One region of the Enterobacter roggenkampii genome, then DNA from elsewhere that is predicted to be linked to it. Evidence: predicted binding sites of a transcription regulator. Region 1 holds the regulator's gene; the other holds the start of a gene.
The links. Region 1 encodes Fur, which represses iron uptake genes when iron is present. Its sites were predicted from a motif close to ATAATAATGAGAACNACTATCAA; they were not measured.

Region 1 (11,609 bases):
CATTACCGATTTGAGCTTGTCCGCCAGGTGTCATACTTTTACTTACTCAGTGACGACCTCGTTACCATTAACGATGGTCTTAATAATTTTATAATCGTGTGTGAATGCCGTCAGGTTTGCAACCATACCTGGTGCAATTCCGCCAAGCTGTTTATCCACGCCGATAGCGCGCGCAGGATAAAGGGTGGCCATGCGCAGGACTTCATCAAGCGCAATCCCGCAATGCTCAACCAGGTTACGCACCCCTTCAATCATGGTCAAAGAGGAACCGCTCAGCGTACCGTTTTCATCCACACACAGTCCATTGCGGTAGTATATTGTTTTACCGGCAAAAATGAACTGCTCAATATTTGCACCTGCCGGTGCGGTAGCGTCCGTTACCAGGCAGAGCTTGTCACCTTTCAGCCGCTTGGCGTTGCGAATGTTGGTGTAATCAACGTGTAAGCCGTCCGCGATAATGCCGCAGTAAACGTCTGGCTCATCCAGAATCGCGCCAACCAGACCCGGTTCACGACCTGTGATGTATGGCATGGCGTTATACAGGTGCGTCGCAAAGGTAATGCCCGCACGGAAACCGGCTTTCGCTTCTTTCAGCGTGGCATTTGAGTGGCCCGCTGAAACCACAATTCCGGCGGCGGCCAGCTTGCTGATGACGTCCGTGCCGGTCATTTCCGGTGCCAGCGTCACCTTGGTGATCACATCGGCGTTGGCACACATGTAGTCAACCAGCTCCGCATCAGGTTTACGCACGTAGTCCGGGTTATGCGTTCCTTTCTTGACCATGTTCAGCCATGGCCCTTCCAGGTGCAGACCGAGCGCCTGATTCGGATGTTTGGCCAGGTATTCGCGCATCACGCGGATACCCTGCTTCATCAGGTCATCACTGCTGGTGATGAGCGTTGGCAGATAGCTGGTGCAGCCCGATTTCTCGTTGGCTTTCTGCATGATCTCCAGCGTTTCGACCGTTACCGCATCGGCGGTATCATTGAATTGCACACCGCCGCAGCCGTTGAGCTGTACGTCGATGAAACCGGGGGAGATTACTGCTCCATTGAGTGAGCGCTGTTCAATCTCCGGCGGCAGTTCTGCCAGCGGGCAAACACGTTCAATCAGGCCATTCGCGATAACAATCGCGTGGTCATCCAGAATTTCATGGCCGGTATAAATCCGACCGTGGGTTAAAGCGTACATAACGACCCCCGGTTAAAAAAAGCGGCCGCCTCTTGATAAAGAGGCGGTTATTCAATTACAGACCTTTGATGTTCTCGGCTTCTAACTCGTTGAAGTATTTCAGCGTTTTAACCTTCAGCTCCATCGTGGACGGTTCGTCGCAGACGATGACGGATTTAGGATGCAGCTGCAGACAGCTGATGGTCCACATATGGTTAACGTTGCCTTCAACAGCAGCCTGGAGCGCCTGCGCTTTCACGCCGCCCAGCACCAGAATCATCACTTCTTCAGCATCCAGCAGGGTGCCTACGCCTACGGTCAGGGCGTATTTTGGAACCTGGTTCACGTCACCGTCAAAGAAGCGGGAGTTTGCCACGCGCGTGTCATGGGTCAGCGTTTTAATACGGGTACGGGAAGCCAGAGAGGACGCCGGTTCGTTAAACGCGATATGACCATCATTACCTACACCACCCATGAACAGGTGGATTTTACCGTAGGAACGGATTTTTTCTTCATACTGACGGCATTCTGCGTCAATATCCGGCGCGTTTCCATTCAGCAGGTTAATATTTTCAGCTGGGATATCAACGTGATCAAAGAAATTGCGGTGCATAAAGCTATGGTAGCTTTCCGGGTGGTCTTTCGGTAAGCCAACGTATTCATCCATATTGAAGGTCACAACATGTTTGAAGCTAACCTGGCCTGCTTTATGCATCTCAACCAGCGCCTTGTAAGCGGTCAGCGGTGTGCCGCCGGTCGGAAGGCCCAGAACGAAAGGACGATCGGCGGTCGGTTTGAACGCGTTAATGCGGTTTACGATATGGCGAGCGGCCCATTTACCAACTTGTTCTGCAGTTGCCAGGGGAATCAGTCTCATTGTTCACCTCAAAGTTTAAGTAGAAGAGTGGGCGGATGGCTTCGGAACCTGATACTAAAGCGTAACCTGGAAACTTTCAGGCCGGATCAATCCGTCTTGATTTTTTGAATGATAAAATAAGTTTTCACTGTTAGCCAGTGTAAGGGAGGGCTGAATACGATATTTGGTGACAAAAATCACAAAAAATAGGTGTTTAATTTGCGATACGAATTAATTTTTCACACACTCAGACTGCCAGTGAATTATCAACGGTATCTATCGTTCGTGACACAATAAAAACATAGTTTATGCGCGAGCCTGAAAAAGGGTCTCGTAGGGGGAATAGGATGAATATTTTAGGTTTTTTCCAGCGCCTCGGTAGGGCTTTGCAGCTCCCTATCGCCGTGCTACCGGTTGCAGCGCTGCTGCTGCGATTCGGGCAACCCGATCTTCTTAACGTACCGTTTATTGCTCAGGCTGGCGGTGCCATTTTTGACAACCTGGCGCTGATTTTCGCCATCGGTGTTGCCTCTAGCTGGTCAAAAGACAGCGCGGGTGCCGCAGCGCTGGCAGGGGCAGTCGGTTATTTCATCCTGACGAAAGCGATGGTAACCATTAACCCAGAAATCAACATGGGCGTGCTGGCAGGTATCATTACCGGTCTGGTCGGTGGTGCTGTGTACAACCGCTGGGCAAACATTAAGCTGCCAGACTTCCTGAGTTTCTTTGGCGGCAAACGTTTCGTGCCGATCGCGACAGGTTTCTTCTGTCTGGTTCTGGCCGCTATCTTTGGCTACGTCTGGCCACCGGTACAGCATGCGATCCATGCGGGTGGTGAGTGGATTGTATCAGCGGGTGCACTTGGCTCAGGTATCTTTGGTTTCATCAACCGTCTGCTGATCCCAACCGGTCTGCATCAGGTGCTGAACACTATCGCATGGTTCCAGATTGGTGAGTTCACCAATGCTGCGGGCACCGTATTCCACGGCGACATCAACCGCTTCTACGCGGGTGACGGCACCGCAGGCATGTTCATGTCTGGCTTCTTCCCAATCATGATGTTTGGTCTGCCGGGCGCTGCGCTGGCAATGTACCTGGCTGCGCCAAAAGCGCGTCGCCCAATGGTTGGCGGCATGCTGCTGTCCGTTGCGATTACCGCGTTCCTGACCGGCGTAACCGAGCCGCTGGAATTCCTGTTCATGTTCCTGGCGCCGGTGCTGTACCTCATGCATGCGGTCCTGACCGGTATCAGCCTGTTTGTGGCGACCCTGCTGGGTATCCATGCTGGCTTCTCCTTCTCTGCAGGCGCGATCGACTACGTGTTGATGTACAACCTGCCGGCGGCAAGCAAGAACGTCTGGATGCTGGTGGTAATGGGTCTGGTCTTCTTCGTCATCTACTTCGTGCTGTTCACTGCGGTTATTCGTATGTTTAACCTCAAAACGCCGGGCCGCGAAGACACCAAAGACGAAGTGGTCACCAACGAAGCCAACAGCAACACCGAAGAGGGTCTGACCCAGCTGGCGACCAGCTATATCGCTGCAGTCGGGGGGACTGACAACCTGAAAGCCATTGATGCCTGCATCACCCGTCTGCGTCTGACGGTGGGTGACTCTGCGCGCGTCAGCGACGCAATGTGTAAACGCCTTGGCGCATCGGGCGTGGTTAAACTGAACAAACAAACTATCCAGGTTATCGTGGGTGCCAAAGCGGAATCCATCGGTGACGAAATGAAGAAAGTGGTTGCCCGCGGTCCGGTTGCGGCAGCATCAGCCGACAGCGCACCTGCGTCGACGGCTGCCCCGGTAGCGAAGCCGCAGGCCGTGCCTAACGCCGTGACGGTGGCCGCGCTGGTCTCTCCGGTAACGGGTGACGTGGTTGACCTTGAGCAGGTACCTGATGAAGCGTTCGCCAGCAAAGCGGTCGGTGACGGTGTGGCGGTGAAACCAACGGATAAAACCGTGGTGTCTCCTGCTACCGGTACCATCGTGAAAATCTTCAACACCAACCACGCGTTCTGCCTCGAAACCGAAAAGGGTGCGGAGATCGTTGTCCACATGGGTATCGATACCGTTGCGCTGAATGGTCAGGGCTTTACTCGCCTGGTGGAAGAGGGCGCTGAAGTGGTGGCCGGGCAGCCGATTCTGGAAATGGATCTGGACTTCCTGAATGCCAACGCGCGTTCCATGATTAGCCCGGTGGTTTGCAGCAACATTGACGACTACAGCGGTCTGGTCATCCAGGCGAAAGGTCAGGTTGTTGCGGGTCAAACCCCACTGTATGAGATTAAAGGCAAGTAATCGCTCCTGAGTAGAGTCATGCCTTAAGCGGCGGGGGATATCCTCCGCCGCTTTTTTTTGCAGCAAATGCCCCCATTATTTTCATCTGATACGTATTTTCCGTAACTAAGGGTTGTCACTACGTCCGGCTTATAAGATCATATGCCGTTATACGTTGTTTACGCTTTGAGGAATCCACGATGAGTGAGGCAGAAGCCCGCCCGAGTAACTTTATTCGTCAGATCATCGATGAAGATCTGGCCAGTGGTAAGCACACCACAATTCATACCCGTTTCCCGCCGGAGCCGAATGGCTACCTGCATATCGGGCATGCGAAGTCCATCTGCCTGAACTTTGGCATTGCGCAAGACTACCAGGGACAGTGCAACCTGCGTTTCGATGACACCAACCCAGTAAAAGAAGACATCGAATACGTTGAGTCCATCAAAAACGACGTGCAATGGCTGGGCTTCAACTGGTCTGGCGATATCTGCTACTCCTCTGACTATTTTGATCAGCTGTATGCCTACGCGGTAGAGCTCATCAACAAAGGTCTGGCGTATGTAGACGAACTGTCTGCAGATGAGATCCGTGAGTACCGCGGTACGCTGACCGCACCGGGTAAAAACAGCCCGTTCCGCGATCGCAGCGTGGAAGAGAACCTGGCGCTGTTTGAAAAAATGCGTGCCGGTGGCTTCGAAGAGGGCAAAGCGTGCCTGCGTGCCAAAATCGATATGGCGTCTCCGTTCATCGTGATGCGCGACCCGGTGCTGTACCGCATTAAATTTGCGGAACACCACCAGACCGGCAACAAGTGGTGCATCTACCCGATGTACGACTTCACCCACTGCATTAGCGATGCGCTGGAAGGCATCACCCACTCGCTGTGTACGCTGGAGTTCCAGGACAACCGTCGTCTGTACGACTGGGTGCTGGATAACATCACCATTCCTGTGCATCCGCGTCAGTACGAGTTCTCTCGTCTGAATCTGGAATACACCGTGATGTCCAAGCGTAAGCTGAACCTGCTGGTCACCGACAAGCACGTTGAGGGCTGGGACGACCCGCGTATGCCAACCATCTCGGGTCTGCGCCGCCGTGGCTACACCGCGGCGTCAATCCGTGAGTTCTGCAAGCGTATCGGCGTGACCAAGCAGGACAACACCATTGAGATGGCGTCTCTGGAATCCTGCATTCGTGAAGACCTCAATGAAAATGCCCCGCGCGCGATGGCCGTTATCGATCCGGTGAAGCTGGTCATCGAAAACTATCCGCAGGGCGAGAGCGAGCTGGTCTCCATGCCTAACCATCCGAACAAACCGGAAATGGGAAGCCGTGACGTGCCGTTCAGCGGCGAGATCTGGATTGACCGCGCTGACTTCCGCGAAGAAGCTAACAAGCAGTACAAGCGTCTGGTGCTGGGTAAAGAAGTGCGTCTGCGTAATGCTTACGTCATCAAAGCCGAGCGCGTAGAAAAAGATGCGGAAGGGAATATCACCACCATCTTCTGTTCTTATGACGCTGAAACGTTGAGTAAAGATCCGGCGGATGGCCGCAAGGTGAAAGGCGTTATCCACTGGGTGAGCGCATCCCACGCGCTGCCGGTAGAGATTCGTCTGTACGATCGCCTGTTCAGCGTGCCTAACCCAGGTGCGGCGGAAGACTTCCTGGCGACCATTAACCCGGAATCTTTGGTGATCAAGCAGGGTTATGCGGAGCCTTCTCTGAAAGCGGCTGAAGCAGGCAAAGCGTTCCAGTTCGAACGTGAAGGTTACTTCTGCCTGGACAGCCGTCACAGCACGGCGGAAAAACCGGTATTTAACCGTACCGTGGGTCTGCGTGATACCTGGACGAAGATCGGCGAATAATATTGCTGCTCTGGTCAATGAGAAACAAACGCCGCATTATGCGGCGTTTTTTTATTTAACGATCAGAGTATTAAGCCAGGGGTTAAAGTGGCGTCATGAAAATAACAGGTCAATGAGGTGCTACTTATTTTTTTAAAAAAAGTTTGTGTCATTACGAAATTCAAAAGGGTTATAAAAAAGGAAACCGATCCCACGCCTGGACACTGAAATAGCTGAGAATTTCCCGTCATTCCTCGCCTTCCTGTAAATGTTACAAAGCACTACCAATTATGTGCACTTCGTCATAATCCTGACTTTTGCCCGCTGAAAAGCATTGATAATTCGCGTCGCGAAAAATAACCTAAAGACGGTAGTTAATTCGAGGGTATTTAACACTACCCCTGACCATTTGGTCTTTTTTATTTACGCCGTTTCAGGCGTTTTAATTCGTCAAAGAGGAATAATCTATGCGTACGTTCAGTGGCAAACGTAGTGCGCTGGCGCTGGCTATTGCCGGTGTGACAGCAATGTCGGGCCTGGTGATTGCGCCAGAGGCAAAAGCAGCGGGTTTCATCGAAGATTCCACCCTCACGGGCGGTATTTATTACTGGCAGCGTGAGCGTGACCGTAAAGACGTCACTGAAGATAAATACAAAACCAACCTCTCGCACTCCACCTGGAACGCCAACCTGGACTTCCAGTCAGGCTACGCCGCGGATATGTTCGGTCTGGATATCGCCGCGTTCACCGCGATCGAAATGGCGGAAAACGGCGACAGCGGCCACCCGAACGAAATCGCCTTCTCCTCCAGCAACAAAGCCTATGATGAAGACTGGTCCGGGGATAAGAGCGGTATCAGCCTCTACAAAGCCGCAGCGAAATTCAAATACGGCCCGGTCTGGGCGCGTGGGGGCTATATTCAGCCAACCGGCCAGACGCTGTTAGCCCCACACTGGAGCTTTATGCCGGGTACCTATCAGGGTGCAGAAGCCGGGGCTAACTTTGACTACGGTGACGCAGGTGCGCTGAGCTTCTCCTATATGTGGACCAACGAGTACAAAGCACCGTGGCACATTGAAATGGACAAGTTCTACCAGAACGATAAGAAAACCAAAGTCGATTACCTCCACTCGCTGGGTGCGAAATACGACTTCAAAAACGATCTGGTTCTCGAAGCGGCATTCGGCCAGGCGCAAGGGTATATCGATCAATACTTTGCCAAGGCCAGCTATAAGTTTGATATTGCGGGTAGCCCGCTGAGTACCAGCTACCAGTTCTACGGTACGCGCGACAAAGTCAGTAACGGTGGCGTCAATGATATCTACGACGGCACCGCGTGGCTGCAGGCGTTAACCTTCGGCTACAAGGTCGGTCAGGTTGATTTGCGTCTGGAAGGCACATGGGTGAAAGCGGAAGGGCAGCAGGGCTACTTCCTGCAGCGTATGACCCCGACCTATGCTTCCTCCAACGGTCGTCTTGATATCTGGTGGGATAACCGCTCCGACTTCAACGCCGACGGTGAGAAAGCGGTCTTCTTCGGCGCGATGTATGACCTGAAAAACTGGAACCTGCCGGGCTGGGCCGTGGGCGCTTCTTACGCTTACGCCTGGGATGCAAAACCTGCCGACATGGCAACACCGGATGCTTATTACGATCCAAACTATCGCCTGAAAGAGTCTTCCTACAGCCTGGATGCTATCTATACCCTGCAGGATGGCCGCGCGAAAGGCACGATGTTCAAACTGCACTTCACCCAGTACGACAACCACTCCGATATCCCGAGCTACGCGGGCGGTTACGGCAACATCTTCCAGGATGAACGTGACGTGAAATTCATGGTTATCGCACCGTTCACCATCTTCTGATGAATCGTCCGGCGGGTTAGATCCCGTCGGACCGGAGACTGCAAATGATGAAAAAAATCGTAATCGTCGCGCTGTTGGCATCGGGGCTGGTGGCGTGTGCCCAGACTCAGGCACCGAAAGAGGACTCCCGTCTCAAGGAGGCCTACAGCGCCTGCATTAATACTGCAGAAGGTTCGCCGGAGAAAATTGAAGCCTGCCAGAGCGTGCTGAACGTGCTGAAGAAAGAGAAAGCGCACGAGCAGTTCGCGACGCAGGAGAATGTCCGCGTGATGGATTACCAGGCCTGTATCCAGGCACGTAAAACCGGTAACGATCAGGAAGTGGCGAAGCGTTGCGATAAGATCTGGAACGAGATACGCAATAACAATAAATAAGTTGCTTTACGCCCGGTGGCACAGTGCCACCGGGCTTTTTTCTGGCAAAAAAAAGCCAACCTTACGGCTGGCTCAGAGTATGAACACTCACTTATTTTGCGTCATGCGCATGTTCATTTTCGCGGCAATCGCCTTCAGCGCAGTGACCATAAAGGTACAGGCTGTGGTTGGTCAGACGGATGCCGTGACGCGCGGCGATTTCACGCTGGCGCGCTTCGATAGAGTCATCGCTAAATTCAATGACCTTGCCACAGTCGAGGCAGATCAGGTGATCGTGGTGCTGCTGCTGGGTCAGTTCGAAGACAGATTTACCACCTTCGAAATTATGACGGGTGACAATGCCCGCGTCATCAAACTGGTTCAGCACGCGATAGACGGTAGCCAGCCCAATCTCTTCACCCATGTCGATAAGACGTTTATAAAGGTCTTCCGCACTGACATGGTGATTGTCTGGACCCTGAAGCACTTCGAGGATTTTTAACCGAGGAAGCGTAACTTTCAGGCCAGCCTTCTTTAATGCGGTATTGTTGTCAGTCATGCGGAATCTGTCCTGTTGCTAAACGATTCACTTCTGTAGGAAGTGACAGAAAATGCACCCGGGATAATGCGTCTCATTATAGAACTGCCATGGCTAAATGAAAACTGCAAGTCTCAGGCAAAATATGCTTATAAAAATGGGGTATCACCAACAAACTTGCTCGGTGGAAAACCACATTTTATCAGGGAGACATTGTACAGGTCTGGGCGAAAAAGTTAAAAGATTGTAGCAATTAATTTAATCGGTTTGACCTGGTGCGCGGGCGCAACCGCCGTTGCGCCGCGATAAAAATCAGGCGTTGAGAATATCGTCCAGGTGCAGTTCTTCACGGATCTGCTTAACCCATTTCTCGACGCGCTCTGCAGTCAGTTCTGGCTGACGGTCTTCGTCGATGGCCAGACCCACGAAGTGATCGTCATCGGCCAGACCTTTGGACGCTTCGAAGTGGTAACCGGCGGTTGGCCAGTGGCCGACGATCACAGCGCCATTCGGCTCAATGATGTCGCGGATGGTACCCAGCGCGTCACAGAAGTACTCGGCGTAGTCTTCCTGGTCGCCACAGCCAAACAGGGCAACCAGCTTACCGTTGAAGTCCACTTCTTCCAGCGTCGGGAAGAAATCATCCCAGTCGCACTGGGCTTCGCCGTAGTACCAGGTCGGAATACCCAGCAGCAGAATGTCATAGCCTTCGAGATCTTCTTTGCTGCTCTTGGCGATGTCATGCACATCAGCAACGTCTTTACCGAGCTGTTTTTGAATGTTTTTCGCGATATTTTCGGTATTGCCGGTATCACTGCCAAAGAAAATGCCGATGATTGCCATGAGTAAAATAACCTCTTGAAACTTAATAGTATGGTGGCGCAATTCGGCCACGGATAAGGGCAATAATAGCAGAACTGGCAACCCTGCGGAAACAGCTATCGCGCAGGACTGCACTCTGTGCTACATGAAAAGGGTAATTAAGGGAATTTTCAGACTTATGCCTGGCTGCGCAGCAACTCAAGCTGGGCGATCAACATCTCTTCAATGAGCTCGCTGCGGCTAATATTTCGCGCGTCGGCCAGCTCGTTAAGCGCATCGACCGCGTCGGCGTTGAGCTTCAGTTCGACACGCTTAAGCCCACGATTTTTATCGCGTTTAAGCTGATTGCGTTTATTGATACGCAGCTGTTCATCGCGCGAAAGCGGATTCGTCTTCGGTCGTCCCGGGCGACGCTCATTCGCGAACAGATCTAGTGTCGTACGGTCCGTTTGTTCTTTGGCCATGATTCTGAGACTTCGGGGGAAACACGCCGCCCTGCTAATGCCCGGGCGATAAGCGCGCCATCATACATCACCAAAAACGGCGCGCCAACGACTGGAAGCCCGCAGCCTTCCAGTCGCTCTCTTTTTAATCAATTTGCAGTATCAGCAAGATAGCGGCGAATGGCGCGCAGCACGGCGTCAGGTTTTTCCGCATGCACCCAGTGTCCGGCTCCGGCAATGACGTGGGCACGAGCCTGCGGGAATTGCGCCAGTATGGCGTCGCGGTACGCGTCGGTAACGTAAGGGGAATTGCCGCCGCGAATAAAGAGGGTAGGGTGTGGCCAGGCGGGTACGGTTTGCCAGCCCACAATATTGTTGTACTGGTTCCAGAGCACCGGCACGTTAAAACGCCATTGCCCGTCAACAAACGACTTCAGCAGGAACTGGACGACGCCTTCTTCATCAAGATGCTCACGCATGACGGCAGCCGCCTGCTGACGCGTCGCGACACCCGCTTCGGTGACCGCATTGATGGCGGCAAAAATTTCGTCGTGACGGCGGACGTCGTAATCCACGGGCGCAACATCAATCACCACCAGGCCGTTAATACGCTCCGGGGCCAGCGCCGTCAGGGCCATCACCGCTTTACCGCCCATTGAATGCCCGATGAGGGTCACCTTTTGCAAGTGGTTGGCATCCAGCGTATCCCGCAGATCCTGCGCCATCGCGGCGTAGGTCATCTCGTCGGAACGGCCGGAAAGACCATGATTGCGCATATCGACCTGAAGAATATCGTGGTCGGTAACCAGATCGCGCGCCAGCACGCCCAGGTTATCCAGGCTGCCAAAAAGCCCGTGAACCAGTACGATGGGAGAATTATTGTTCGGCGATTGTGCAGTTTGCGCTCGGGTATTCAATTTCATGGCAAAGTTCTTTTTTTACGTATGTCAGGTTAGGGTATCATGTTGTCCATTCTGCCGCCCGGCTGCAAGGTTCCAGTTTAATCTGACTTTTGCCGCCAACCTGGTTTGACGCTATCCGCTGTTGGGATTTGACCTTATAATCCCAATGACTTGTATTCAGATAAGATATCGCACTGGATTAAGATGAAAACAATCGAAGTTGATGACGAACTCTATCAGTATATTGCCAGCCAGACGCGGCATATCGGGGAGAGCGCGTCCGACATTTTACGGCGCATGCTTAAAATTTCCGCCGCTTCACAGCCTGCTACCCCAGTCACCAAAGATGTCGTGTCTCAGCCAAGCGTTGTTGCACAAGCAAAACCTGCCGTGACACCGGCAAAAGATAAAGTGCGCGCGATGCGCGAGCTGCTGCTTTCCGATGAATATGCGGAGCAAAAAAAGGCGGTTAACCGCTTTATGCTGGTGCTGTCTACACTTTATTCACTGGATAACAAAGCGTTTGCTGAAGCG
Region 2 (11,609 bases), 1.4 Mb from region 1:
TACCGGCTGCGGCGTGTGCGGCGTTGAGCAGCTCAACGATATTGGCAAACCTGTTTCACCACTGCCGTTTACTCAGACCTTTAATCTGGCGCACCTCGATCCTGCGCTTGAGCACCTTAACGATGTACAGCCTATCGGCCAGCTCAGCGGCTGCACGCACGCGGCGGCGTGGGTATTGCCGTCGGGAGAGATTGCCGGTGGGCATGAAGACGTGGGCCGCCACGTGGCGCTGGATAAGCTGCTCGGTCGTCGTGCGCGTGAAAGTCAGATCTGGCAGCAGGGCGCGGCGCTCGTTTCCAGCCGGGCCAGCTACGAGATGGTGCAAAAGTCCGCCATGTGCGGTGTGGAAATTTTGTTCGCGGTGTCGGCGGCGACCACGCTGGCGGTAGAGGTAGCGGAGCGCTGTAACCTGACGCTGGTGGGTTTCTGCAAGCCGGGAAGGGCGACGATTTATACCCATCCTCAGCGATTAATAGTTGATCAGTAATTTTGAATGATATTAGCAAATCCTTCCGCTTTTAGTTGTTCGCGATGAGGTCTAGTATTTATCTCATCAAGGCACGGTGCCTTACCTGAACAACTTAATGAAAGGGTTTATATTATGAAAAGCATCAAAACTTTTGTCGCTGTAATCGCTCTGGCTACTTCTTTCGGTTCTTTCGCTGCGCAGACTGTGACCGCAACCGCCTCTACCATTGATGGTGCAGAAGCGAAAATCGCGGCTCAGGCTCAGGAAGCGGGCGCGTCATCGTACAAAATTACCCAGGCATTCTCCGGTAACCGCGTACACATGACTGCTGAACTGAATAAATAAGCGAGTCACACCGTCGAAAGAGCGCCCCCGGGGCGCTTTTTTAGTTTATGCCCGCCACGCGCAGCAATGCCGTCACCACCGCCGCGGCCACAATGACCACGATTAACGGCATTTTCCGCCAGGCCAAAAACACCGCAAACACCACGCCCAGCACGCGCGCCATGCCCGCGAAGTGTTCTCCCTCATAAAAGGTGGTCGCCAGCGCGACGGAGAACAGCAATACCGTTGCCGCATCTGACAGCAGCGCCTGAGAACGCTCCGACAGCGCCAGCCGGTTGCCGAGTTTGGCGCCGCCAAGGCGCATTAAATAGGTTCCGGCAGAAAGAATGGCGATGCCGAGAATAAAGATCGTCATGTTTTCCATTATTTTTTCCTCGCGGCAAGACCGAGTAAAGAGAGCAGTACCGGTAATCCCACCGGGGCAAACGGTACGGCGGCCAGCGATAACACGGCGCCGCTGCAGGCGCGGATCAGCGTGGTACGGTTTTTAAAAGCGGGAACCACTAATGCCAGCAGAATGGCCGGAAATACCGCATCCAGCCCGATGGTTTCTGGGTCCGGCAGCAGCTTGCCGACCATAGCCCCCAGCAGTGCGCCAAGCGGCCAGACGAGGGCGACGCCTAAGCCGCACAGCCAGTAGGCGGCTTTACGCTGCTCGGCGGTTTTTTGCGATAGGCCAAACACCACGCTTTCATCGTTCATGATGTGGCAGCCCAGCAGGCTCAGACCGCGCTTGCCCACCAGCTCTCGCACCGTCACGCCAAACGGCACGTGGCGCGCGTTGACCAGCAAACCTGCCGCCGCGGCCGCCAGCGGATTGCCGCCGCTCGCCACGATGCCGATAAACATGAACTCAGACGCGCCCGCCAGCACGGTAATGGAGAGCACAAACGGCACCCAGACCGGGAAACCGTAGGCCATCGCCAGCGAGCCGTAGGACATCCCGACCACGCCCACCGCCAGGCAGACCAGAATGATTGCTTTTATGGTGTCGCCTTTTAGACAAGAGAGATGATGCTTCATACAATTTTAGCCATATCGAACGTGTATCCATTATAATGAACGCAACGAAACTGATTTTCAAGACGAACGATTCGTTCGTTTTATAGAACAAGAGGCCGTTATATGACGCAGCCGATCAGCCTGATCGCCAAAAGTCTGGTGCGAGAACGCCTGCGAACCGGGCTTTCACTGGCGGAAATTGCCCGCCGTGCCGGGATCGCAAAATCCACGCTTTCCCAGCTGGAGTCCGGCAACGGTAACCCTAGCCTGGAAACGCTGTGGTCGCTCTGCGTGGCGCTGGATATTCCTTTCGCCCGTTTGCTTGAGCCACAGTTGCCGACCACGCAGGTGATCCGCCGTGGAGAAGGGACAAAAGTGGTGGCTGGACAGGCTAACTATGAAGCCATTTTACTGGCGGCATGCCCCCCCGGCGCGCGCCGCGATATCTATCTTCTGATGACCCAACCGGGAGCAGACCGTATTTCACAGCCGCATCCGCCGGGCTCGGTTGAACATATTATTGTGACGCAGGGGCGGGCGCTGGTCGGCCTGCTCGACGCGGCGGAAGAGCTCGGCGCAGGGGATTACATTTGTTATCCCGCCGATCAGCCGCATATCTTCAAGGCCCTGGAGCCAGACACTTACGCGCTGCTGGTGGCGGAACAAAACTAACGAAGATAGGGAAAATCATGTCGCTCAAAGCCATCGCCAAAGAACTGGGGCTCTCTGTTACCACCGTCAGCCGCGCCCTCAACGGATATGACGACGTCTCCGCCGAGACGCGCGCACGCGTGGAAGCAGAGGCCCAGCGCCGTGGTTACCGACCGAACACCTTCGCCCGCCGCCTGAAGATGGGCAAAATTGACGCCGTTGGGCTGGTGTTCCCGGTCCATCCTGTTCCGCTCAATAACAGCGTATTTATGGACATGGTCGGCGAAATTAGCCACGAACTGGCGCGACATGAAATCGATTTGTTGCTGATTGCCGATGACGATCTGGCCGATAAACACAGCTATATGCGCATGGTGCAAAGCCGCCGCGTGGATGCGCTGATCGTGGCACACACGCTGGATCGCGATCCCCGTCTTGAGCAGCTGCAGGCCGCCGGTTTTCCTTTCCTGGCGCTCGGGCGCAGCCATCTCCCGCAGCCGTACGCGTGGTTCGACTTCGACAACTATGCCGGTACGTACAATGCGACCCGCTGGCTGATCGGAAAAGGCCATCAGCGCATTGCCCTGCTGGGCGAAAGCAACAATCAGGCATTCATCACCCAGCGCCGTCAGGGCTATCTGGACGCGTTGCGGGAAGCCGGGCTTTCCAGCGAATGGCTGCGCGCCATGCCCCCTTCACGCCGGGTGGGGTATGCCACCACGAAAGAGCTTCTCTCGCTATCGCAGCCGCCCACGGCCATCATTACCGACTGCAACACCCACGGCGACGGCGCGGCGATGGCGCTGGCGGAGCTGGGCCGCCTGACCGGCGAGAACGCCGTTGCGCTGGTGGTTTATGACGGGCTTCCGCAGGACAGCATCGTCGACGCTGACGTGGCGGCAGTGATCCAGTCCACCCGTCAGGGCGTCGGGAAACAGATTGCCGATATGGTTCGCCAGCTGATCAACGGCGAGGCGATCGAGCAGCTCCAGGTGCTCTGGCAGCCCGAATTCTCTCCCGGCCAGACGGCCTGAATCTCTCCATTTTCTAAACCCGATCACAAATCCGAAACGTTTTGGTTTGTATCCGAAACGTTTCGGATCAAAACTCAAGTCATCCCATGACAGGAGATGTCTGATGCAAGATTCCATTTTACGACTCGAAAGCGCGACGGTGGATGTGGTGATAAAAACGCACCCGTTCGCCGAAATTATTTACTGGGGGCCGCATCTTCAGCACTTTTCGCCGCAGAATGCTGAAACCCTTTCCCGGCCAGTTGCCAACGGCAGGCTGGATGTGGATTCTCCGGTCACGCTGATGGCCGAGCTGGGGCACGGCCTGTTTGGGTCGCCCGGTATTGAAGGGCATCGTCTGGGCCGGGACGGTTCGCCTGTCTTTAGCACCACAGACGTCCAGCAGCAGGGCCAAACCCTGACGATTACGGCAGAAGATGAACATGCGGGCCTGCGGCTGACCAGCGAGCTGGCGCTTGACGCCAGCGGCGTGCTGGCGGTGCGTCACGGCTTAACCAACCTGAAAGCGCAGGCGTGGCAGGTGGACCGTTTTGCCATAACGCTACCCGTGGCCGAACGCGCGCGGGAGGTCCTCGCCTTCCACGGACGCTGGATCCGGGAATTTCAGCCGCACCGCGTGACGCTTGAGCACGACAGCTTTGTGATTGAAAACCGCCGGGGTAAAACCTCCCACGAGCACTTCCCGGCGTTGATTGCCGGTACGCCGTCATTCAGCGAAATGCACGGCGACGTCTGGGGCGTGCATCTGGGCTGGAGCGGCAACCACCGCCTGCGTGCGGAAGCCAAAACCGACGGCCGCCGCTATCTGCAGGCTGAAGCCCTCTACCTGCCGGGCGAAATGGCGATTGAGGAGGGCGACACGCTCTGGACGCCGCGCCTGTATGCAAGCTACTCCGCACGGGGCCTGAACGGCATGAGCCAGCAGTTTCACCATTACCTTCGCGACAACGTTATCCGCTTCCCCGAAAGCAAACCGCGCCCGGTTCACCTCAATACCTGGGAAGGCATCTACTTTAACCACGACCCGGACTACATCATGCGCATGGCCGACGAGGCGGCCGCGCTGGGCGTGGAGCGCTTTATCATCGACGACGGCTGGTTCAAAGGTCGCAACGACGACTACGCCGCGCTGGGTGACTGGTATCTGGACGAGAAGAAGTACCCGAACGGCCTCACGCCGGTCATCAGCCATGTGAAACAGCTCGGCATGGCGTTTGGCATCTGGGTTGAGCCGGAGATGATTAACCCGGATTCCGATCTTTATCGTGCGCATCCCGACTGGGTGCTGGCGTTGCCCGGCTACAGGCAACATACCGGGCGGCACCAGCTGGTGCTTAACCTGAACATTCCGCAGGCGTTTGATTATCTGGTGGAGCGCATGAGCTGGCTTCTGGGTGAACATGAGGTCGACTACGTGAAGTGGGACATGAACCGTGAGCTGGTGCAGCCGGGTCACGACGGGAAGGCCGCCGCCGACGCGCAAACCCGCCAGTTTTATCGCCTGCTGGACGTGCTGGGCAAGCGTTTCCCGCACGTCGAATTTGAATCCTGCTCCTCCGGCGGGGGGCGAATTGATTATGAGGTGCTGACGCGCTGCCACCGCTTCTGGGCCTCGGACAACAACGATGCGCTGGAGCGCAACGCTATCCAGCGCGGCATGAGCTACTTCTTCCCGCCGGAGGTGATGGGGGCGCATATCGGTCATCATAAATGTCACGCCACCTTCCGCCAGCACAGCATTGAATTTCGCGGTCTGACGGCGCTGTTTGGCCATATGGGGCTGGAACTGGATCCCCTTACCGTTGATGAGCAGGAGCGCGAAGGTTATCGCCGTTACGCCGCGCTGTATAAGCAGTGGCGCGAGGTTATCCATCAGGGCACCCACTGGCGCGTGGATATGCCGGATGCCACTACGCTGGCACAGGGTATTGTGAGCGAAGATAAAACGCAGGGACTGTTTATCGTGAGCCAGCTCGCCATGCCGGACTACACGTTGATGATGCCGCTGCGCATGCCGGGGCTTGAGGCCAGCGCGCAGTATCGTATTTCGCTGCTCGATCACCCTGAGATTCGCATCACCGGTGAGGGAGGCCATACCATGCGCAAGCTGCCGGCATGGATGGAGGCCCCGCAAACGGCGAGCGGTGAGTGGCTGATGCAGGCGGGCATTGCGCTGCCGATTCTCGATCCGGAAAGCGCCATCCTGATTGGCGTGGAACGCGTGTAAAGGTGACGGGCCGGGAAACTGGCCCTCCGTTGAGGATAAAAATAATGAACACAACAACCTGTACCCACAAAGACAACCCTAATTTCTGGATTTTCGGGCTGTTCTTCTTTCTCTACTTTTTCATCATGGCCACCTGCTTTCCGTTCCTGCCGATCTGGCTGTCGGATATCATCGGCCTCAATAAAACCCATACCGGCATCGTCTTCTCCTGCATCTCACTCTCGGCCATTGCCTTCCAGCCGGTGCTTGGGGTGATCTCGGATAAACTGGGGCTGAAAAAACACCTGCTGTGGATCATCTCCGTGCTGCTGTTCCTGTTTGCCCCTTTCTTCCTCTACGTCTTTGCGCCATTACTGAAAGCTAACATCTGGCTGGGCGCGCTGAGCGGCGGCATTTATATCGGCTTTGTCTTTTCGGCGGGCTCAGGGGCCATTGAGGCCTACATTGAACGCGTGAGCCGTAACAGTTTCTTTGAGTACGGCAAGGCGCGCATGTTTGGCTGCCTCGGCTGGGGGCTGTGCGCCTCCACGGGCGGGATCCTGTTCGGCATCGATCCGTCGTATGTTTTCTGGATGGGTTCGGCGGCGGCGCTGCTGTTGATGCTGTTGCTGGTGGTCGCAAAGCCAAGACCCAATCAGACGGCGCAGGTGATGAATGCGCTGGGTGCCAACCAGCCGCAGATCACCGCGAAAACGGTCTTTAGCCTGTTCCGTCAGCGCAGAATGTGGATGTTTATTCTGTACGTGATTGGCGTGGCCTGCGTCTACGACGTTTTCGACCAGCAGTTTGCTACCTTCTTCAAAACGTTCTTCACCACGCCGCAGGAGGGCACTCGCGCCTTTGGTTTTGCGACCACTGCCGGGGAAATCTGCAATGCGATCATCATGTTTTGTTCACCGTGGATCATTAACCGCATCGGCGCGAAAAACACGCTGCTGATCGCCGGGGTGATTATGGCGACGCGCATTATCGGCTCGTCGTTTGCCACCACCGCCGTAGAAGTGATTGCCCTGAAGATGCTGCACGCGCTGGAGGTGCCGTTCCTGCTGGTGGGGGCCTTCAAGTACATCACCGGGGTGTTTGATACGCGTCTTTCGGCGACTATCTATCTGATTGGCTTCCAGTTTGCCAAACAGTCGGCGGCAATCTTCCTCTCCGCGTTTGCCGGGAATATGTATGACCGGATCGGTTTTCAGGAGACATACCTGATGCTGGGCTGTTTCGTGCTGGCGATTACGGTGGTGTCGGCGTTTACGCTCAGCAGCAGGGAGGAGATAGCGGCGGGCAATAAGGCGCTAGAAGTCCATTAACACCCTGAACCCATTCACTATTCCGGCGTTGGTCAAAAAATGAATAACCTTATAAAAACTACGGCATTGATAATCATTTTCAATATCATTTAATTAACTATAATGAACCAACTGCTTACGCGGCATTAACAGCTGTGCCGCCCGACAATAATGGAGAGGATTATGAGTTATACACTGCCATCCCTGCCGTATGCCTACGACGCACTGGAACCGCATTTCGACAAGCAGACGATGGAAATCCATCATACTAAACACCACCAGACCTACGTGAACAACGCGAACGCCGCGCTGGAAAGCCTGCCTGAGTTCGCTAACCTGCCTGTTGAAGAGCTGATCACCAAGCTGGACCAGCTGCCAGCGGACAAGAAAACCGTGCTGCGCAACAACGCGGGCGGTCACGCTAACCACAGCCTGTTCTGGAAAGGCCTGAAAACCGGTACTACCCTGCAGGGCGACCTGAAAGCGGCTATCGAGCGCGACTTCGGTTCCGTTGACAACTTCAAAGCGGAGTTCGAGAAAGCCGCTGCAACCCGTTTCGGCTCCGGCTGGGCGTGGCTGGTACTGAAAGGTGACAAACTGGCCGTGGTTTCTACCGCGAACCAGGACTCCCCGCTGATGGGTGAAGCGATCTCTGGCGCATCCGGCTTCCCAATCCTGGGTCTGGACGTGTGGGAACACGCTTACTACCTGAAATTCCAGAACCGTCGCCCAGACTACATTAAAGCGTTCTGGGACGTGGTGAACTGGGACGAAGCAGCAGCGCGTTTCGCCGCTAAAAAATAAGGTTGCATTGACGCCTGTGAGAAGCGAGTCTGATGGCTCGCTTTTTTTGTATCTGCGTAATGGAGGCAGCGATGCATTATCCGGTGAATGTATTTACAGGCAAGGTAAGGGAGTACGACGGCAGCCGCCCGAGCGCCATCGCCAAAATTCAGGTCGACGGTGAGCTGACGTTAACCGACCTCGGGCTTGCGGGTGACGAGCAGGCCGAAAAGAAGATCCACGGTGGGCCCGAGCGCGCGCTGTGCCACTACCCGCGCGAGCACTATCAGTACTGGAAGGCGGAGTTCCCCGAGCAGGCGGATCTCTTCGCTGCTCCCGCGTTTGGTGAAAATCTCTCCACTGAAGGGCTCACCGAAAAGAACGTGTTTATTGGTGATATCTACCGCTGGGGCGATGCCCTGATTCAGGTGACGCAGCCGCGCTCGCCGTGCTTCAAGCTCAACTACCATTTCGGCATTCATGACATGTCGGCTCAGATGCAAAGCGTGGGTAAAACCGGCTGGCTGTACCGGGTGGTGCTGGCTGGGCAGGTTTCAGCGGATGCGCCGCTTGAGCTGGTATCACGCCTGAGTGAGGTGTCTGTTTACGACGCCTGCGCCATTGCGTGGCATATGCCGTTTGATGACGAGCAGTATCATCGCCTCCTGTCGGCGGCGGGGCTGTCGACCAGCTGGACAAGAACGATGCAGAAACGGCGTTTAAGCAGCAAGATCGAGGATAATTCGCGGAGGTTGTGGGGTAAATAGACCTCCGTAAAAAGTAGGCCGGGTAAGGCGAAGCCGCCACCCGGCACTAACAGCTACGAACGCTTATACAACGGTAGCCACAGCGTTAACCGCAGCCCACCCAGCGGGCTGTCGTCGGCTTTCACCCAGCCGCGGTGCTGCTGCATGGCGGTTTCCACAATCGCCAGCCCCAGTCCCGTACCGCCCGATTCCCGGTCGCGCGCCTCGTCGGTGCGGTAGAACGGACGGAAGATCTGCTCGCGGTCTTCCGGGCTGACGCCAGGACCGTCGTCGTCGACGATGACGGTGATCCCGTCTTTATCCACCGAGAACGCTACCTCAATCTTCGTGTGCGAGTAGCGCAGGGCGTTACGCACGATATTTTCCAGCGCGCTTTCCAGCGCGTTGGGGTTACCGTACAGCGGCCACGGGCCCGGCGGGAAGTTAACGGTGAAGGATTTGCCCATCTGCTCCGCTTCGAACGCCGCGTTATCCAGCACTTCATGCCACAGATGATTGGCTTTCACCGTTTCGCTCACCAGCGCGTTTTTCTGCTGATTGCGCGACATGACCAGCAGATCGTTGATCATGCTGTCCAGACGATGCGCTTCGGTTTCGATGCGCTCCAGCTCTTTGCTTTCTCCGCTGCGGCGACGCAGCAGGGCGGTACCCAGCTGTAAGCGCGTGAGCGGGGTACGCAGTTCGTGCGAGATATCCGACAGCAGGCGCTGCTGGGCCGTCATCATGCGATCGAGCGCGCTCACCATCTGGTTGAAACTGGTCCCGGCGGCCAGGAACTCCTGCGGTCCGGACTCCAGTTCCGGGTGCTGCCTCAGGTTGCCCTGCGCCACTTCGTCGGCGGCGTTTTTCAGCTTACGTGCGGGTTTTGCCAGGCTCCACGCCAGCCATAACAGCAGCGGCGAGCTGACCAGCATCGTGACAATCAGCAGCAGGAGAGGGCGGTCAAACAGCAGGTTGATAAAATCGGACTGGGAGCTGCTCGCGGGGCGAATCAGGTAGAGCTGATAGTTATCCTCGCCATCTCTGACGGAGAACGGCCCCACCATCTCTACGCGGCCATATTTTTTCTTCTGGGGGTGATCGGCATTATCTGCCTGGCCAATGAAGTTGCGGATGATCTGCATTTCATTGCGATCGGCGCCAATCACGCGGCCTTCGCTGGTCACCAGCAGCAGGCGTTGTCCGGGCGGCGCCCACTTGTCGATAGCGCGAAATAGCCTGCGCCACCACATCAAATCGTTTGGCGGATCGTTTGCCAGCTCGGCTTCCACGTGCTGCTCGATCATCACGCCCTGACGTTGCTCGCTGTCGAGCAGCTCCGTCATCTGGCGTGAGTCGAGTTTTGGCAACATCAGTACGAGCATTAAAACCAGTGCCAGCGTCAACCAGAAGATGGCGAAGATGCGGGCGGTTAAGCTTCCTATCATGAAGCGGAAACCATCAGATAACCGCGACCACGCAGGGTTTTAAACCATGGGTGACCGTCTTTACGCTCCGGCAGCTTACGGCGCAGGTTAGAGATGTGCATGTCGATGGCGCGGTCAAACGGGGTCAGACGTTTGCCCAGCACTTCCTGACTTAAATGTTCACGCGATACCACCTGGCCGAGGTGCTGCGCCAGCAGATACAGCAGGGTGAACTCGGTGCCGGTGAGTTCGAGCGTCTGGCCATCAAAGCTCGCTTCCTGGCGGCCCGGATTCAGGCTCAGGGAGTCGACTTCAAGGGTCGGTGAACTGTTGTCCGTATTTTGCTGCTGCTCGCTCCAGTGGGAACGACGCAGGATCGCGCGAATACGGGCGACCAGTTCGCGGTCGTTAAACGGCTTCGGTAAATAGTCATCCGCGCCCAGCTCAAGGCCGAGTACGCGGTCGAGTTCGCTGCCGCGCGCGGTCAGCATGATAACGGGAGTCTGGTGTGTCTGGCGAAGCTCTTTCAGCGTATCAATGCCGTTTTTCTTCGGCATCATCACGTCGAGCAAAAGTAAATCGATGCTGTCGTCAAGGAGACTCAGCGCCTGCTCGCCATCATGGGCAACCAGGACGTTGAAACCTTCCATGTCGAGCAACTCCTTTAAAAGAGATGTGAGCTCTCGGTCATCATCAACTAACAGGATTTTATTCATTGTTTAAATACCTCCGAGGCAGAAATTACGACATCAAGGCTGTCTAATCCATGACTTTACGTTGTTTTACACCCCCTGACGCATGTTTGCAGCCTGAATCGTAGACTGTCTCTCGTTGAATCGCGACACGAAAGATTTTGGGAGCAAGTGATGCGCAAAGTTACCGCTGCCGTCATGGCCTCAACGCTGGCGTTCAGTGCGTTTAGCCAGGCTGCTGTAGCTATCATCAGCGATAACGGTTCCTCACAAGAGGGCGCAACGCAGAACAGCAGCCAAAGCCATATGTTTGACGGCATAAGTTTAACCGAACATCAGCGTCAACAGATGCGAGATCTGATGCAGAGGGCGAGACACGACCAGCCCCCTGTTAATGTTAGCGAAATGGAGACAATGCATCGCCTTGTCACCGCAGAAAATTTTGACGAAAGCGCTGTGCGCGCTCAGGCCGAAAAAATGGCACAGGAACAGGTTGCTCGCCAGGTAGAGATGGCGAAGGTCCGCAACCAGATGTTCCACCTGCTAACGCCGGAGCAGCAAGCGGTTTTGAACACCAAACATCAGCAGCGTATGGATCAGCTGCGTGAGGTTGCACGGATGCAGCGAAGCTCAGAAACCTCGTTTTTCAGTAGCAATAGCAGTACCCGTAGTAACCAGTAAACCCTGTTTTCCTTGCCATAGACACCATCCCTGTCTTCCCCCACATGATGTGGGGGTTTTTTTTGCCCCACATTCTGTTTGTTAACCGTTTATTCATCCTTCGACTCCACATGCTTCCGTTATACTAGCGGCATGACATGACAGGAGCGTTTATGAATCAATCCTATGGAAGACTGGTCAGCCGGGCCGCCATCGCGGCGACCGTCATGGCATCCAGCCTGTTACTGATTAAAATCTTTGCCTGGTGGTATACCGGCTCGGTC

Region 2: the regulator Fur is predicted to act here: its motif matches at 7,105-7,127, upstream of sodA (superoxide dismutase [Mn]).

What each region holds. Positions count from the first base shown of each region.
Region 1 is NZ_CP017184.1:1,268,782-1,280,390, forward strand. Features, by position in the region: gene nagC (DNA-binding transcriptional regulator NagC) at 1-34, opposite strand, end outside; gene nagA (N-acetylglucosamine-6-phosphate deacetylase) at 43-1,191, opposite strand; gene nagB (glucosamine-6-phosphate deaminase) at 1,247-2,047, opposite strand; gene nagE (PTS N-acetyl glucosamine transporter subunit IIABC) at 2,374-4,326, shown strand; gene glnS (glutamine--tRNA ligase) at 4,506-6,173, shown strand; gene chiP (chitoporin ChiP) at 6,620-8,017, shown strand; gene chiQ (ChiQ/YbfN family lipoprotein) at 8,065-8,391, shown strand; gene fur (ferric iron uptake transcriptional regulator) at 8,483-8,929, opposite strand; gene fldA (flavodoxin FldA) at 9,221-9,751, opposite strand; gene ybfE (LexA regulated protein) at 9,907-10,194, opposite strand; gene ybfF (esterase) at 10,323-11,096, opposite strand; gene seqA (replication initiation negative regulator SeqA) at 11,280-11,609, shown strand, end outside.
Region 2 is NZ_CP017184.1:4,623,398-4,635,006, reverse strand. Features, by position in the region: gene fdhD (formate dehydrogenase accessory sulfurtransferase FdhD) at 1-487, shown strand, start outside; gene BFV67_RS21775 (YdgH/BhsA/McbA family protein) at 602-814, shown strand; gene BFV67_RS21770 (AzlD domain-containing protein) at 855-1,178, opposite strand; gene BFV67_RS21765 (AzlC family ABC transporter permease) at 1,178-1,837, opposite strand; gene BFV67_RS21760 (helix-turn-helix domain-containing protein) at 1,940-2,488, shown strand; gene BFV67_RS21755 (LacI family DNA-binding transcriptional regulator) at 2,506-3,501, shown strand; gene BFV67_RS21750 (alpha-galactosidase) at 3,605-5,728, shown strand; gene BFV67_RS21745 (MFS transporter) at 5,773-7,038, shown strand; gene sodA (superoxide dismutase [Mn]) at 7,201-7,821, shown strand; gene yiiM (6-hydroxyaminopurine reductase) at 7,893-8,567, shown strand; gene cpxA (envelope stress sensor histidine kinase CpxA) at 8,621-9,994, opposite strand; gene cpxR (envelope stress response regulator transcription factor CpxR) at 9,991-10,689, opposite strand; gene cpxP (cell-envelope stress modulator CpxP) at 10,840-11,346, shown strand; gene fieF (CDF family cation-efflux transporter FieF) at 11,499-11,609, shown strand, end outside.